DNA from 4 places in the Paenibacillus sp. FSL R5-0475 genome. Region 4 is predicted to be linked to each of the others. Evidence: riboswitches for the same ligand, from Rfam matches in the RefSeq annotation. Region 4 holds a riboswitch; each other region holds the start of a gene.

Region 1 (4,183 bases), 640 kb from region 4:
CCAGCCCCTTCGGACCCTCAACAAGTTAAAGGTGGCGAATAATATGCGGATTAAAAAAATGGTCAACAATACATTATCGAGCATCATGCTTGTGATATTCATTCTGCTGGTGGTAGCCGTAGTTTTATCAAAGGCCTCCGGCGGTGAACCTGCCTTCTTCGGATACCAGATCAAATCGGTACTCTCAGGTTCGATGGAACCAGGGATTCAAACCGGATCGATTGTCGCTTTAAAACCCGGAGGAGATATGAATCGCTTCAAAAAAGGCGATGTGATCACCTTTAGAAATGAAGAAAACCTGCTCATTACTCACCGTGTTGTAGAAGCAACAATGAATAACGCTACCGGTGAAGCCATGTATCGCACGAAAGGTGATAACAATGATGCACCTGATATGAACCCTACCAGTTCCACGAATGTTGTAGCTGAGTATACCGGGGTCACCGTACCTTATGTAGGTTACGCTATGAATTTCGCAGTTTCCAAAGCTGGAAGTGTTGTGCTCATGATCGTACCAGGCTTGATGCTCCTGCTCTATGCCCTGTATTCATCATGGAAGGCTGTAGCTGCACTCGAAAAGAAAAATGCTGCTATACTTCCCACCTCTCCACCTCCAACTGAAATACAGTAATCCGTTGATTGTCCGCTTCCGCTTACGAACCGGAAGTTACAATATATAACTTTTATAAAAAAACCACAAAAACCGAGGAGGAATTTTAATTATGGGTATCAAAAAAACATTGGGTCTTGGCGTAGCATCTGCAGCACTGGGTTTATCATTGATTGGTGGAGGAACTTTCGCTTACTTTAGCGACACTGCACAAAGCACCGCTACATTCGCAGCAGGTACACTGGATTTGAACTCTGATCCTTCTGTTATCGTTGATTTGAAGGATCTGAAGCCAGGCGATACGATCAAAAGAGACTTCAAACTAAAAAATGACGGTACACTTGATATCGGTTCGATCCTCCTCAAAACAGCTACCTCTATTAATGATGTAGGTGGTAACAACGGCGCTAACGATTTGGCAAAATCCATCAAAGTTAAATTCCTGGTGAATAAAGATAAAAGCGGCATCTTACCTGGTAGTGAAGAGAAAGTAGTTTGGGAAACTACCCTAGCCGATTTGAAGACTCAGACACCGGATCTCGTAAAAAATACTGGACTTGATGCAATCTGGGGTACTAGCGAAGCATCTGGAATTAAGGCCGGCACAAATGATAGCTTCACCGTTCAATTCGAATTTGTTGATAACGGCCAAGAGCAAAACTACTTCCAAAAAGATTCATTAACTCTGACTTGGGATTTCGTAGGTAAGCAAACTGCTGGATCCGCTAAATAATCTAATAAGTCTTCCATTCGAAGAGCAGCAGATTCTTATTCCGGAAGCGGATAAGTAGATGCTGCTCTTCTCTTTACAATAAACTTTGTCGAATTTATCGATATTTGCTATACTAATAACAAAAATTACGGAGGGGCGTCAGCATAGTGGCACAAAATATGGGCCAACGTATCCAGCATCTCCGCCTAGAAAAGGGGTTATCCCTATCTGAGCTTGCGGACAGAGCGGATGTTGCTAAATCGTATCTTAGCAATGTGGAGAGAAACATCCAATCCAATCCTTCAATCCAGTTTATCGAAAAGATCGCCGATGCGCTTCAGGTATCCATCCACGCTTTGCTCTATGGAGAACCTAATGATGCTGAGGAGTCACCTTTAGATTCGGAATGGTTCCGATTGGTGCAGGAAGCTATGGCCTCAGGCATAAGCAAACGCGAATTCAAGGAGTTTCTGGACTACCAGAAATGGCGCCTTGATCATAAGGATTAATATTCCACCTGACCTGATAAGATCCTCTTCTACTCATACTATTAAACATAAGCGCCTTCGCCTCCTAACATGGACTGCGAAGGCGTTTGAATTCTAGCAGAATATAAGGACCAAGTCTGAAACTTATAGATTCTTATATAAAGAAAAAGAGCACAGCGAGTTATCGCTGTGCTCTTTTGATATCTAATGCTCTGAATGTATTACTGCACGGCTTGCACAGTCTTCTCATGAAAGAAGCGACGAATTTCATCTGCCTTTATGCCAGCCTTCTTAGCTGCTAATAATAAATGGACCCACTCTACGTCTAGATCAATGACCTGCTGTTCTCTGTTGCTTCCCTGGTTGGACTTGTCCAAAAAATCTCCTCCTAAGATTTTAGTCCCCAGGCAATCCGGCTGTCATAGTATTTCTACCTTAGACCCGCGACTTTGTGCCCCTGCCTTTCGGCAGGTTTACCTTTTACTGGACCCTTTACACGAAAGGATCTACTTTGAATATATGAAAATCGCTAACTGCAATAACATTATACTATACTAAAGTGGAAAAGTGTGTCGATTTCTGATTAGTTTTTCCATTAAAAAACAAAAAATAGAAGCTCTTTTGTGCGATATCTTGTCCTTTTAACACGATACTCGTCCTATTCATAAAATTAATTAAGCCGATAGAATGATACTTCCTTCCCTATTAGTTAAAAATAAGGATATTAGAATCATTTTAGTGGGCCTTAGGAATGGGTAATGAGAAGAAACAGCGTTCTTTTCATTAGAACAAGCTAACCCATACCATTTTGCGAACGTATTGGACGAAAGAATGAATTGATTACACGTGTGGAAAGTAGCACAATAAGATGAGAAATGAAACCGCAATCATCACAGCTCCAGTAAGCGTTGACACAAAATGTCACGTATGGAGTTCATCCGTTAAGGAGGATGTATTCATGGCAGCCAAAGAGCCCTATAACGAATCCATTTGGAGTAAGTATTACGGACCCAATTTAGGCTACATTCAAGAAAGATATGAACAGTTTGTGAAAGATCCTTCCACCGTAGAGAATAATTATCGCGAGCTTTTTACAAATTCGGGTCCCCCACCCCTAACACCGGATAGCGAACCGGCTCCACAGCCTCGCATTTCGGGAGACACCGAATGGCTTAGAAAGGCAGTAAGAGCTTCCAAGCTAATCGCTAATATTCGTATATATGGCCATATGGCCGCTGATATTGATCCGCTTGAGCGCGATCACAATCCCATGGCTAAATATCTTGAACTCGAAACCTATGAGCTGACTCGTGAGGATCTGCTCGCACTACCTGCCACGCTCATTTGGGAGAATGCGCCGAATGATGTGCATACCGGATGGGATGCAGTTCAGCGTATGCGTCAGGCTTACACCAAGACAATCGCCTATGAATTCGGGCATGTGCATGAAGAACAAGAACTGAAATGGTTGAACAGACAGGCAGAATCCACAAGCTCACCAGCGCCTTTAAATAATGCAGAACGTAAAGAGCTGCTAAACCGCCTGATCCAAGTAGAGCAATTCGAAACCTTCCTTCACAAAACCTTTGTGGGTCAGAAGCGTTTCAGTTTGGAAGGCAATGACGCTCTCGTACCGATGCTGGATGAAATCGTACGCGCTGCTGCGCATGACGGCGCAGAGCATATTCTGATGGGCATGGCGCATCGTGGTCGCCTCAACGTTCTTGCACATATTTTGGGCAAACCTTATGACATTATATTTTCAGAGTTTCATCATTCTCCGAACAAGGAGCTTTTCCCTTCCGAAGGCTCTACAGGCATTAACTATGGCTGGACGGGTGATGTGAAATACCATCTGGGTGCAGACCGCGCTGTCCGTGAAGGAGAAACGGTACGCACAAGAATAACACTAGCGAATAACCCAAGTCACTTGGAATTCGTCAATCCTGTCGTGGAAGGCTTCACTCGTGCTGCTCAAGAAGATCGGAGCACAGCCGGATTGCCGAAGATTGATACCAGTAAAGCTATGGCGGTACTGATGCATGGCGATGCTGCTTTTCCAGGTGAAGGGATTGTTGCAGAAACACTTAATATTGGCAAACTTCAAGGTTATCAGAATGGCGGGACGATCCATATCATTGTTAATAACCGGATCGGCTTTACGACAGAAAGCGAAGACTCCCGTTCAACGCATTATGCAAGTGACATCGCCAAAGGATATGAAATTCCAATTATCCATGTCAATGCTGATGATCCTGAGGCCTGTATATCAGCCGTTCGTTTAGCTAGTGCATATCGCAATCAATTCAAAAAGGATTTCGTTATTGATCTCATCGGCTATCGTCGTCATGGACATAACGAAATGGATGATCC
Region 2 (4,183 bases), 520 kb from region 4:
TCGGCGTTGGTGTCACGATCGGCGTTGGTGTTGGTGTCACGGTCGGCGTTGGTGTTGGTGTCACGGTCGGCGTTGGTGTTGGCGTCACGGTCGGCGTCGGTGTTGGCGTCACGGTCGGCGTTGGTGTTGGCGTCACGGTCGGCGTTGGTGTTGGTGTCACGATCGGCGTTGGTGTTGGCGTCACGGTCGGCGTTGGTGTTGGCGTCACGGTCGGCGTTGGTGTTGGTGTCACGATCGGCGTTGGTGTTGGCGTCACGGTCGGCGTTGGTGTTGGCGTCACGGTCGGCGTTGGTGTTGGCGTCACGGTCGGCGTTGGTGTTGGCGTCACGATCGGCGTTGGTGTTGGCGTCACGGTCGGCGTTGGTGTTGGCGTCACGGTCGGCGTTGGTGTCGGCGTCACGGTCGGCGTTGGTGTTGGCGTCACGGTCGGCGTTGGTGTTGGCGTCACGGTCGGCGTTTGTGTTGGCGTCACGGTCGGCGTTGGTGTTGGCGTCACGGTCGGCGTTGGTGTTGGCGTCACGGTCGGCGTTGGTGTTGGTGTGTGTGTTGGCTTTGGTGTGTGTGTTGGCTTTGGTGTGTGTGTCGGCTTCGGTGTCGGTGTTGGCTTTGGTGTGTGTGTTGGCTTCGGCGTTGGTGTTGGCTTCGGTGTGTGTGTTGGCTTCGGCGTTGGTGTTGGCTTCGGTGTCGGTGTCACGCACGGCGTAGGCGTCACGGTCGGCGTTGGTGTTGGCGTCACGGTCGGCGTCGGTGTTGGTGTCACGGTTGGCGTTGGTGTTGGCGTCACGGTTGGTGTCGGTGTTGGTGCCACGGTCGGCGTTGGTGTCGGAGGTGGTTCTTCCCCTCCATATGGATACCAATGCATCTGCACCCCACCAGCAAATCCCTTTGCAATCAGCGTCCCATGCAGTTCACCGGAATTATAAGTTACTTTTGCAAGCGGAGCTAGGATAGTTCCTTCTATTGTTAAACTTCCAATGTCAACAGTGCTAGCTTCATAAAAATTAAATAATACCTTGTTAGGGCTACCTCCCCAGATTTGAAAGCTTGGAATGTTAACTGAACTTCCGCTAACGTTAATGATAACTGTGGCGCTATTTGCAATATTAAACTGTAAGCCATTAGCACCAGCGAAATCGGCAGCACTAAGATTAAGAACGTTAAATGGTTCCGGAGCATCAATCGTTATTTTCCCATATTCCTTTTTGAAAGTTCCTATTGTAGCAAGCGAAGAGAATTCATTAGAACGTCCAATAAGAAATTGCTCTTCAGCATCAAAATCAATAGGAGTCCCTTTTCTCGCTGGTTCTTTAAGATCTACACCGTTGCTGGAAAAAACACCACCATAAACGGATGCTCCATGAACAGTCCCATTAGTAAAACTGATGTCATTACCAGCGATAAGAACATCTCCACCTGGATTATCCTTGGATACGCCGTAATTCTGCAAAGTAATATTACCTTTGGCCGCAAGGCGCCCATGAACCTGATCATTAGATTGTTTGAAATCCCCAAAAATAAAAGTATTAAAATTCCCTGCAATACCTAACACAGGTGTAGGAGTATAGGGAAGTACCTCCCCAGCCGCATTTACCAAATGACCTCCAGAAAGACCACTACCTACTGTCAAAATCCCCGCTAATATTAGTGCTAGCAGCGGTTTCATTCTTCTTTTCAAAAAGCACACCTCCTAAATCTATGATTTATATTTAATCAGAATAATTACCAGAAACTCTAAAGGACCTAACAACAAAAAAGACCGCCAAAAAAGAAGTGGAATTCCCTTCTCATGGCAGTCGGACGGTCATAGCGCATTTAAGACACTTTAGACTCCTGGACTTTGCGTCCCACCCTTTCAGGCGGTTTGCTATTATCATGATAATATATGTATTGACTTGCGGATTAGAACTAGCATTTTAAGCATCCTATTAAATAATCGTCTATGACTTTTAATACTTTTGAACTAATAATAGTTTAGCGCTCCATCCCCACAATTGTCAATCAATTCCTTTTGATATTCATACACGTAAGCAAGCACAAAAAAAGCGCCTAAAGGCGCTTCACACAAAGGTTTTCCTTCAATTTTAAAGTAACTTTATATAGCCTAATATCGATATCCATAATGGAATACTTAGAATCAAACCAAATACCATTCCACGGTGGAGACTTCCTTCCTCTTTCATCCTAATTCTCCCTTTATATAAGTCTGAAGCATTATTTTTTATTATTACAATTTTAATATATTTTATTCTTTCTAATTTAGTTGTGAATTCAATCACATTGGACTAGCTGTTTAGAAATACCATTGATTATTTTTGGAATATCGGGGTAGAATACGAATATACGTTCCCATTAGAGGTGATGAGATTCATGAATAGAGCTGAAAGCAGGGACAACATGCTGGTCAAATCTTATTTATTGCTTCCGATGATTTTATCAGCTTTCGAACGGGACTCCGCCATTCTATCTGCACATTTACGAACACCTACCCCCTATCTGGAGGTTCTTGAAACAGCCGCAGCAGTTGCTACAACAGATCTAAGAGATGTTCGTTCAGAGATGAGAAAACGGGGAATCAAGGTTTATGAGCAGAACAGACTTAACACGGGGATAGAAGCCAAATTTATATGTCGTGGATACCATGAACGAATGCTGTTGTTAAACGACATCGTCGCTGCCCAAGCTGCCATTCATATGCGCAGATATCTCGGTCTGGATATTTCATCTTTTAAGAGCTATGAAGAGCAGTATCAGATTAAGTGAAGTAGCGAAGAAGCTCCCCCTCCCTCATTTAATTAGCGAACAAAAAAATAGGCCTTACCATGGGAGTTGGCAAGACCTGAGAGATTTATACCACAAAACACTGGGGGGTGTTTGGTGTCTTCAATATATACCTTGAACCTGAAAATAAGATGATGCTCACATGAAAATTACATTAAAAACTTCAATTCGTCGCTTAGGCTATCCGCTTGGCACTTTTGATTTCCAACCAAAGAGGCCCGCTTCGCCGACAGAGAAAATCGACCGATTGATAGTTAGCCACGAGTGCTTTGAACAAATTGTTTCAAAATGATATAGTGAATTCGTTCTCACAGGATGACTTGATAGCAGGTTGTAAAACATAATAAAGTCGGGACCTGAGTACGGAGCGACAACAGGCGTTTGCCTTTTCGTTGAATATTTTCTGAAGGAGGGTAATAGCCCATGAGTGATGAAATCTGTATACCGCCTGGCATTCAACAGAAGGACACTAGCTTTGGCTACACCTTGTCTATTATTAGTGGTAAATATAAAATGACTATTCTCTACTATCTCTCTGAAAACAAGATCGTGCGGTTCAATGAACTGCAACGGGGTATCGGTACAATACCTTTTAAGACATTAAGCGTTATGTTGAAAGAACTGGAAGCCGACTGTCTCGTCAGGCGCGAGGAATTCCCCCAGATTCCCCCTAAAGTTGAGTATTCCTTGACCGAGAAGGGCCAATCGCTTATTCCGGTGCTGGATATGATGTGCACTTGGGGAGAGAAAAACTTCGTTCCAGCCGCGCAAGAGATAACCATACCTTTTACGATTTAACGACAACTTATGACAAAAGCAGCATTTCCATTAATGAAAATGCTGCTTTTTGCTTCAAATCTAATTACATATTTTCGATAAATTCAACATAGCCTTGCGAACTGATATCCAATTTATTTAAGTAATCCGTACTTCCTACCGTCTCAGATTCCGTGCCATAAATGGCATAGAAGGAACGATAATCAGCGTTGCAATACAAAAAAGTCGTGTCAAAGGGAGATAAAATACGGTCAAGCCCGTAGCCGAGTTTACCTTCTTCACTAAAGTCTTTTGCACTTCCTCCGGCAGTTACAGCTAATGCGATTTTTCGATTTCTTAATTTATCACTCTTCGAGCCATATGCCCATCCGTAAGTAAATACTTCGTCCAGCCACTTTTTAAGCAGAGGTGGACTACTAAACCAGTAGACAGGGAATTGTAAGACGAGCTTATCATGCGCTTCAATCAGCTGTTGTTCCTTTTCCACGTTGATTTTTTCATCGGGATAGGCTTTGTACAGCTCGTGCAACGTATATTTGTCTGGATATTTACGGAGTTCTTCGATCCAGCGTTTATTAACGACGGATGTTTCGATGTTTGGGTGCGTGACGACAATAAGTGTTTTCAT
Region 3 (4,183 bases), 350 kb from region 4:
CGGGCGGTGTGTACAAGACCCGGGAACGTATTCACCGCGGCATGCTGATCCGCGATTACTAGCAATTCCGACTTCATGCAGGCGAGTTGCAGCCTGCAATCCGAACTGAGACCGGCTTTGATGGGATTGGCTTCACCTCGCGGTTTCGCTTCCCGTTGTACCGGCCATTGTAGTACGTGTGTAGCCCAGGTCATAAGGGGCATGATGATTTGACGTCATCCCCACCTTCCTCCGGTTTGTCACCGGCAGTCACTCTAGAGTGCCCAGCTTAACCTGCTGGCAACTAAAGTTAAGGGTTGCGCTCGTTGCGGGACTTAACCCAACATCTCACGACACGAGCTGACGACAACCATGCACCACCTGTCTCCTCTGTCCCGAAGGCCGCCACTATCTCTAGTGGATTCAGAGGGATGTCAAGACCTGGTAAGGTTCTTCGCGTTGCTTCGAATTAAACCACATACTCCACTGCTTGTGCGGGTCCCCGTCAATTCCTTTGAGTTTCAGTCTTGCGACCGTACTCCCCAGGCGGAGTGCTTACTGTGTTAACTTCGGCACCAAGGGTATCGAAACCCCTAACACCTAGCACTCATCGTTTACGGCGTGGACTACCAGGGTATCTAATCCTGTTTGCTCCCCACGCTTTCGCGCCTCAGCGTCAGTTACAGCCCAGAAAGTCGCCTTCGCCACTGGTGTTCCTCCACATATCTACGCATTTCACCGCTACACGTGGAATTCCACTTTCCTCTTCTGTACTCAAGTCACCCAGTTTCCAGTGCGACCTCAGGTTGAGCCCAAGGTTTAAACACCAGACTTAAATGACCGCCTGCGCGCGCTTTACGCCCAATAATTCCGGACAACGCTTGCCCCCTACGTATTACCGCGGCTGCTGGCACGTAGTTAGCCGGGGCTTTCTTCTCAGGTACCGTCACTCCGATAGCAGTTACTCTACCGGACGTTCTTCCCTGGCAACAGAGCTTTACGATCCGAAAACCTTCATCACTCACGCGGCGTTGCTCCGTCAGACTTTCGTCCATTGCGGAAGATTCCCTACTGCTGCCTCCCGTAGGAGTCTGGGCCGTGTCTCAGTCCCAGTGTGGCCGTTCACCCTCTCAGGTCGGCTACGCATCGTCGCCTTGGTGGGCCGTTACCCCACCAACTAGCTAATGCGCCGCAGGCCCATCCCTCAGTGACAGATTGCTCCGTCTTTCATTCTTTCTTCAGGAGAAAAAAGAAATTATCCGGTATTAGCTACCGTTTCCGGTAGTTATCCCAGTCTAAGGGGCAGGTTGCCTACGTGTTACTCACCCGTCCGCCGCTAAGTTATTTTGAAAGCAAGCTTTCAAAATAACTCCGCTCGACTTGCATGTATTAGGCACGCCGCCAGCGTTCGTCCTGAGCCAGGATCAAACTCTCCAATTAGTATTGAAAAGAGCGATATGCTCATTTTGAAACATCTGACGAGAAAATTAATTCTCTAATTTCGGATATCACTTTCGTGATTTCCTACTCACTCGTTGTTCAGTTTTCAAAGATCAAGTTCTCGTTGGCGCCGTTTAATGTCTCAGCAGCAACTCTTATAATATATCATGTTGTTCTCAGTAATGCAAGCTTTATTTTTCGAAAGCCGTTTATATAACTCTCTCAAACATTGCCTGTACGCTGTCTAACAACGCTTAACTATAATAACCTATCTATTCATAGAAAAGCAACCCCTAATAGAAAAATAAACAACTAGCTTAATAATTAAGCTGGTTGTTTATTTAATAGAGTTATGAATCTAGCGATGCAAATTAATAGTATTTTGCTGCAGTATACTTACTTGAAGCCTTAATAAAATCCGTATTCTTCTTACTCTTCGCTGACGATGCATCTACCGTTGTATCAATAGTAACCCATTTCCCATCCATCAACACTTCATTCCATGCATGGTATTGCGTAACGTAGCTAGTATTCCCCATCACCAATTTAGCAGGCACATCTACACTACGCAGCATTGCGGCAAAAAGAGAAGCATAGTCATAGCAGATTCCTTTTTTAGTATTCAAAGTGTTGTTAATGTTCGGAATGTAATCTGTTGTTACATTATTAGCAAGAGAATAATCGTATTGTACATTAGCAACTATATAGTTATAGATTGCCTTAACTTTCTCTTCATCTGTTGTTTTGCCTTTTGTAAGCTCTTTTGCCTTAAGGATCGCTTTATCAGAAGAACTCCATTTCACATTCTGTACGGAGCCCAAATATACGGAATTCGAGTCACTCATGGTTACGTCTACTACTTCGGAATATAACGCTTTGTATTTATTGCCGGTTGTGTTCTCAAGAACAGAAACCTTATAAGTACCATTACCTTGTTGTAAAGGGAAGTCCTCAGCTTGTCCAGAAGCATATAAGTTATATGTATAGCTGCTGTTGTCTTTAGTGATCATGAGTTTGATTCTTTTATCTTTCGGAATATCATAGTTAATTCCAATAACACCTTGAGCCACTTTCGATGTAATCAACCAGCTTGCATCTACACTTGCGGCTTGAGCTGTGCTTACCGGAACCGCAGTAATCAGTACGAACAGCGCCACCATCATAAAATAAACCTTTTTCACGGATAAAACCCCTTTCGGTAGCTGGCTGCCATCCTTTCGGGAAGGCCCTTTAGCTTTGCGTCCCTACCTTTCGATAGGTTTGCCGTTATCGTATAAGCTCTATCTGTTCTAATTTCACTAGACAAATTAAGAGAATCAGTCCAAGTAGAAATATGAATCTAAGATTCTTATATATTTTATAAAAACAAAAAAAGCCTCTTCATTCGGTAACTGGCTGCCATCCTTACGGGAAGGCCCTTTAGCTTTGCGTCCCTACCTTTCGATAGGTTTGCCGTTTATCGTGTTTAGCTTTTATAGTCTTATACTACCATATTTATCCTCGTAAACAAGAACAAAATTGCTAGATTTACTATTATTTTATAGTTATTTCTCTGTATTTGAATTCTCTTGTTATTTCTCGTCAACGATTAGGAAAGCTTGGCATGAACAATCAAACGATGTGTAGGATCTACTAGTGGGTCACACGTAATTAGAGTAAGAATTTTATCTTTGTTATTCCCGTCTAGAACAGACACATCACTAGGAAGTACAACAGAAATATCATAAACCTCGTAATTATAAGTCTGATCGCTAGTCTTTACCGTAATCGTATCCCCAATCACAACCTCATTCAATCTGTTAAACAATCTGCCCGTAGTTCTAGCTCTATGTGCAGCTATTGCGGCGTTCCCTATTTCTCCTATTGGAGTTGTTTCTTTCATATGGGCCGCGGCATGCTTCATATTCGCTTTAGTAGCCCCTTCTAATACAGGCAGCTTCAGATCGATCTTATCGATCTCAATTAATGCGATAACTTTGCCACCCACTTCAATTTCTGGTTCCGGCTTTTCTGTTTCTTGCGGCTGTGCTTGTGCATCTAGAGCTGATTCCTCCGCTAGTAGCTGAGTGACCTCGGCATATCTGCTCTTCAGATCAGGTGGTGGAGTACTTTCACTGGTGCTCAGTTCAGCCGATTCTAATAGCTTATCCTGCTGCCAGTCGTTATACCATTCGTTAGCTTTTGGATAGAGCATGATAAGGATCCCCGCCAGTATGAGCACATACGAGAATTTACGCATGATTTTCACCTCCGTAGATTGTTCTACTGAACTTTAGAATACCCATTTACGACTTCCGAAGAAGTTAATGATCACCGTCACAAACGTTACTAATACCTTAGAGATCAACACTTGAATGCCTAGTTTGTCAGTCAACAGATGCATTAGCAACAGCGATATTCCGAGTACTACCAGATTCAGTACGATAAACTTCAGCAACTGCGTCTTATCAAAACCCTCTTTATTGCCACGATCACGATCCTTGAAGGTTACTTTTTTATTCAAAATAAAGCTGTTCGCTGTCCCTGCACTATAAGAAATCACCTGTGCCAACGCATATACCATCCCAAGTGAGTTCAGTAATGTAAAGATTACGAAATCAATGAGGGTATTTACCAGACCTACAGCATTAAATTTGAGAAACTGTATGAAAGCAGTCCGAAAGTTCTTATCTGACATCTTTGTAATCCTTCCGGCGATCCACTTCTTCTTCGTCACGATATCCTATAGTCTCACTGACAATATACAACGGTCTATCCTTAGACT
Region 4 (4,183 bases):
CAGCCCGGTGCAGTACGGTTCAAGCATTTAGAGGAAGTTGGTTAGGTAAAGAACGGAAAGGGAATTTGGAACTGTAGAAACGGAGTGTTCGCCTTTATCCTCGGATTTCTACCGCTGGCGGCGGTTCAAATCAGGAAATCTGAGGATAACAGCGATCGGAAGTCCAAAATCCCTTGGAGTGGTTCATACCTAATAAATTTTTTTAAAAATGCATCCGCTCGAACTAAGGCTAAGCGGAAGCTATACGTTTTGATAACAATTCAATTATGCTCATTTCCATATATTAAGGAGGGTTCATTCTATGAAAATGGTACTTCTATCAGGCGGTTCAGGTAAACGGTTATGGCCGTTGTCCAACGACTCACGTTCAAAGCAATTTCTAAAGGTACTTGAAAGCCCTCAGGGTGAACCAGAATCCATGGTACAACGTGTCTGGAGACAGCTGGAGGAAGCAGGGATGGCAGAATCATCTTATCTGGCCACCGGCCGTGGCCAAGTAGAAATGATACAAAGCCAGCTGGGAAGTCATGTGCCGATTATCGTTGAACCGGAGCGTCGGGATACTTTTCCGGCTATCGCCTTAACAGCTACCTATCTTTATTCAGTGGCAGGTGTTTCTCCAGCGGAAACGGTAGCAATATTGCCTGTTGACCCTTATGTAGAAGCATCCTTTTTCGATACCATAGCTATGCTTGAGGGGACCATGCTGGAAAGTGGAGCAAATCTGGCACTAATGGGTGTTGTTCCTGAACATGCCTCAGAGAAATACGGATATATTATTCCTACCACCGAAGAGGCGGGGGGAAATGGTTTTATGAAGGTGAGTCACTTTCAAGAGAAACCAGACCGTATACAAGCAGAACAGCTCATCGAGCAAAATGCCTTGTGGAATTGTGGAGTGTTTGCCTTCCGCTTAGGGTACTTGTTAGATATTTTGCAGCGTAAAGGGTTGCCTTTAGGATATGAAGAATTGCAGAAGCAGTATAAGCTATTGTCTTCCATCAGCTTTGATTATGAAGTGGTGGAGAAAGAAGAACATATTGTAGTACAGCCGTATGATGGATTCTGGAAGGATCTTGGAACGTGGAATACGCTGACAGAGGAAATGAGCAGCAAGCATGTAGGAAAAGGTTTTGTGACGGCGGATTCTGAGGGGACTTGCTTGATTAATGAGCTGGATATTCCGATTACGGTAATTGGTGCGAAGGATCTGATCATTGCGGCTAGCCCGGATGGGATTCTAGTTACCCATAAAGCTGAGAGCCCACGGATTAAAGAAGTGCTGAAGACCTTTGAACAAAGACCGATGTACGAGGAACGCCGCTGGGGCCATTACAAAGTTATTGATTATGTGAAATATGATGAAGGCAATGAAGTGCTGACCAAACGGATTTTTATATCCGAGGGGAATAATATCAGCTATCAATTACATCGCAAGCGTAGTGAAATTTGGACAATCGTCAGCGGCGAAGCAAGTATTGTTCTGAATGAGAAAAAACATAATGTGAAGGCTGGGGACGTGGTACGTATACCGGAAGGAACGAAGCACGCGATCCTTGCTTTGACGGATGTCGAGTTTATAGAGGTACAGACGGGTTCTGAATTAGTAGAAGAAGATAACATTCGTATTACTTTAGACTGGAATGATATAGAACTACAACAATTCATTTCATAGGTCTAACCTATCTATTTAACCAATCCAAAATTTCTTGAAACAGGTAAATTGACTCAATTATCAAAAAAAGTCATAAAAACACTAAATATATCATTAATTGTCGTCGATACTTACGGTAAGAGAGATTATTTCTCTTAAATTGAAAAGGCAAACCTATCGAAAGGTAGGGACGCAAAGCTATAGGGCCTTCGAAAGAGTGGCAGCCTGGCTACCGAAAGGGAGATTATTTTGAAAGCTTACCGTACGTATCGATTATTTGGCGCATTTCTGTCACTCGTCTTGTTTCTGACTGCACTTCCGCTTACTGTTGGAATTTCGCCGTCTGTTGTCATAGCTGCTTCAAATTCTGGAACGCCAGTTACCCCAGGAGCCTCACCTGAAGCCGTAAAGCTGCTTAACTATTTTTACTCGATCTCAGGAAAAGGTATTATTGCTGGTCAACATGACTATTTAGAAAGTCCAGATGAAATTAACAATATGCTGAAGGGAACCAGCGGACAATATGCCGCTCTTCACGGTTATGAACTGGGCGCGATCAGCGGTCAGTCAGAAGGAACGATGGCCTGGCAGCGTCAAAATGTGGTGAACAGCGCCATCAACTGGAATAAAGCGGGCGGGATCGTAGCTATGACTTTTCATGCTAACCTGCCGGGCACCTCTTATGACTGGGATAATGTAAAAAAAACACTTAGTCAGAATGAGTTCGATAGTTACGTTACACCGGGTACCAAGCAATATAACAATCTGATCGCTGAACTTGATAAGGTGGCAGTCTCTTTAAAAAGCTTGCGCGATGCCAATGTTCCGGTGCTTTGGAGACCCTATCATGAAATGAACGGGAACTGGTTCTGGTGGGGGAAGAAAAATAACTTTTCTAAACTTTGGAATATTATGTATGACCGTTTTGTTAACGTTCATAAATTAAATAATTTGTTATGGGTATGGAGTCCGAATGCTCCCAATGTTTGGTCAGATCCTTATGCGCTAACTTATCCAGGTGCTGATAAAGTAGATATTCTGGCAGCAGATATATACGAAAATGATTACCAGCAAAAATACTATGACAGCTTGTTGAGTCTAGCCGCAGGCAAACCGATTGCGATCGGGGAGAATGGTGAAATGCCTAATCTGGAGAAGCTTCAGCAATCACAAAGTAAATGGACGTATATGATGAGCTGGGGAAAAATGCTTTACGAGAATAATAGTGCAGATACAATTAAAACATTTATGAATAGCAACTATACCTTAACTAGAGATAAATTAAATACTAGTCTGGTACCGACACCTAGCGCTGCACCAGCGCCGGCACCTCCCGAAGAAGAGGGTGAGGCAGCAATTCCTCTTGTGAAGGGGCTTGCAGGAGAATATTACAACAACATACAGCTATCGGGAACAGCAGCTCTTACTAGAACTGATGCAATTATCGATTTCAATTGGCGGCAAGGATCGCCGGATGCCGCCCTCGGGGTTGATCGTTTCTCCATACGTTGGAGCGGTAAAATTAAGCCATTATATGATGAGCAATATACATTTTACACTACCTCAGATGATGGCATCCGTGTGTGGGTGAATGGGCAATCCGTGATTGATAGTTGGACTAAGCAAAGTGGTACTGAGCGTAAGGGTAATATAACGCTGAAGGCTGGCCAGCTATACGATATCAAGGTGGAGTATTACGAAAATGAAGGCGATGCGAGAGTCCGCTTGATGTGGGAAAGTGCTAGTCAAGCTAAAGAGACAGTTCCAGCAAGTGCACTTTATCTTCCGGATGTCTCCTGATTGATGAAAATTAAAGGTCGATCCTTAGTGGCTCTGCGTTATTGCAGAGCTACTAAGCTATAGTCCTCATTAGGTCAGAAGACGATTGTCCGATAACAGGTATGTTTATTTAGCACCTGTGGAGGCAGTACAGCTACCGAAAGGAGGATTTATTTGCGTAAATATTATAAGCAAAACAGATTGTTGTTTACTATATTACCGGTGTTTATTATTTTTTCCTTGCTGCCTTGGGGAGAGGTTAAGGGTCTTCCGAAGGCTATGAGTGTTTCTTCCGCTCTTCCTCCGGCTATACCAAGCAATCCATCAGCTTCTGAAGAAGCCAAGCAACTGCTGAGTACTTTGGTGAATCTACGTGGCAAAGGAATCCTGTCTGGCCAGCACGATTATCTAGAAAGTCCAGATGAACTGGTTCATAAGCTGAAGAATACATCGGGACAAAATGCCGTTCTACATGGTTATGAATTGGGGGCAATTAATAATCAACCCGAAGGGACGATCGCAGAACAGCGACAAGCTGTTATAGACAGTGCAATGGAGTGGCATCAAGAGGGTGGCATTGTAGCCATGACATTCCATCAGAGTTTGCCGGGGACTTCTCCGGAGTGGTCCAATGTAAACAGAAGTCTCAGTCAAGAGAAGTTTAATACTTATGTTACGCCTGGGACGGCTCAGTATAAGAGTCTAATCTCTGATCTAGACGAGATCGCTGGCTATTTGGGACAGCTGCGT

Evidence for each region. A riboswitch is a leader RNA that binds a small molecule or an ion and turns the genes downstream of it on or off. The one in region 4 is predicted to bind cyclic di-GMP.
Region 1: another riboswitch for cyclic di-GMP. It lies ahead of MKX41_RS26530 (anti-repressor SinI family protein); the one in region 4 lies ahead of MKX41_RS29330 (glycosyl hydrolase).
Region 2: another riboswitch for cyclic di-GMP. It lies ahead of MKX41_RS27100 (choice-of-anchor A family protein); the one in region 4 lies ahead of MKX41_RS29330 (glycosyl hydrolase).
Region 3: another riboswitch for cyclic di-GMP. It lies ahead of MKX41_RS27855 (transglutaminase-like domain-containing protein); the one in region 4 lies ahead of MKX41_RS29330 (glycosyl hydrolase).

What each region holds. Positions count from the first base shown of each region.
Region 1 covers NZ_JBBORK010000001.1:5,924,023-5,928,205, reverse strand. The annotation lists gene MKX41_RS26550 (hypothetical protein) at 1-42, shown strand, start outside; gene sipW (signal peptidase I SipW) at 44-631, shown strand; gene MKX41_RS26540 (TasA family protein) at 723-1,343, shown strand; gene MKX41_RS26535 (helix-turn-helix domain-containing protein) at 1,502-1,831, shown strand; gene MKX41_RS26530 (anti-repressor SinI family protein) at 2,032-2,187, opposite strand; cyclic di-GMP riboswitch class I at 2,214-2,298, opposite strand; gene MKX41_RS26525 (2-oxoglutarate dehydrogenase E1 component) at 2,769-4,183, shown strand, end outside.
Region 2 covers NZ_JBBORK010000001.1:6,050,511-6,054,693, reverse strand. The annotation lists gene MKX41_RS27100 (choice-of-anchor A family protein) at 1-1,675, opposite strand, end outside; cyclic di-GMP riboswitch class I at 1,786-1,876, opposite strand; gene MKX41_RS27095 (hypothetical protein) at 2,368-2,760, shown strand; gene MKX41_RS27090 (winged helix-turn-helix transcriptional regulator) at 3,202-3,576, shown strand; gene MKX41_RS27085 (NAD(P)H-dependent oxidoreductase) at 3,641-4,183, opposite strand.
Region 3 covers NZ_JBBORK010000001.1:6,215,921-6,220,103, reverse strand. The annotation lists rRNA gene MKX41_RS27860 (16S ribosomal RNA) at 1-1,419, opposite strand, end outside; gene MKX41_RS27855 (transglutaminase-like domain-containing protein) at 1,791-2,600, opposite strand; cyclic di-GMP riboswitch class I at 2,614-2,694, opposite strand; cyclic di-GMP riboswitch class I at 2,803-2,883, opposite strand; gene MKX41_RS27850 (class D sortase) at 3,008-3,658, opposite strand; gene MKX41_RS27845 (GtrA family protein) at 3,692-4,096, opposite strand; gene MKX41_RS27840 (glycosyltransferase family 2 protein) at 4,086-4,183, opposite strand, start outside.
Region 4 covers NZ_JBBORK010000001.1:6,568,932-6,573,114, forward strand. The annotation lists gene MKX41_RS29325 (sugar phosphate nucleotidyltransferase) at 302-1,675, shown strand; cyclic di-GMP riboswitch class I at 1,812-1,891, shown strand; gene MKX41_RS29330 (glycosyl hydrolase) at 1,904-3,454, shown strand; gene MKX41_RS29335 (glycosyl hydrolase) at 3,608-4,183, shown strand, end outside.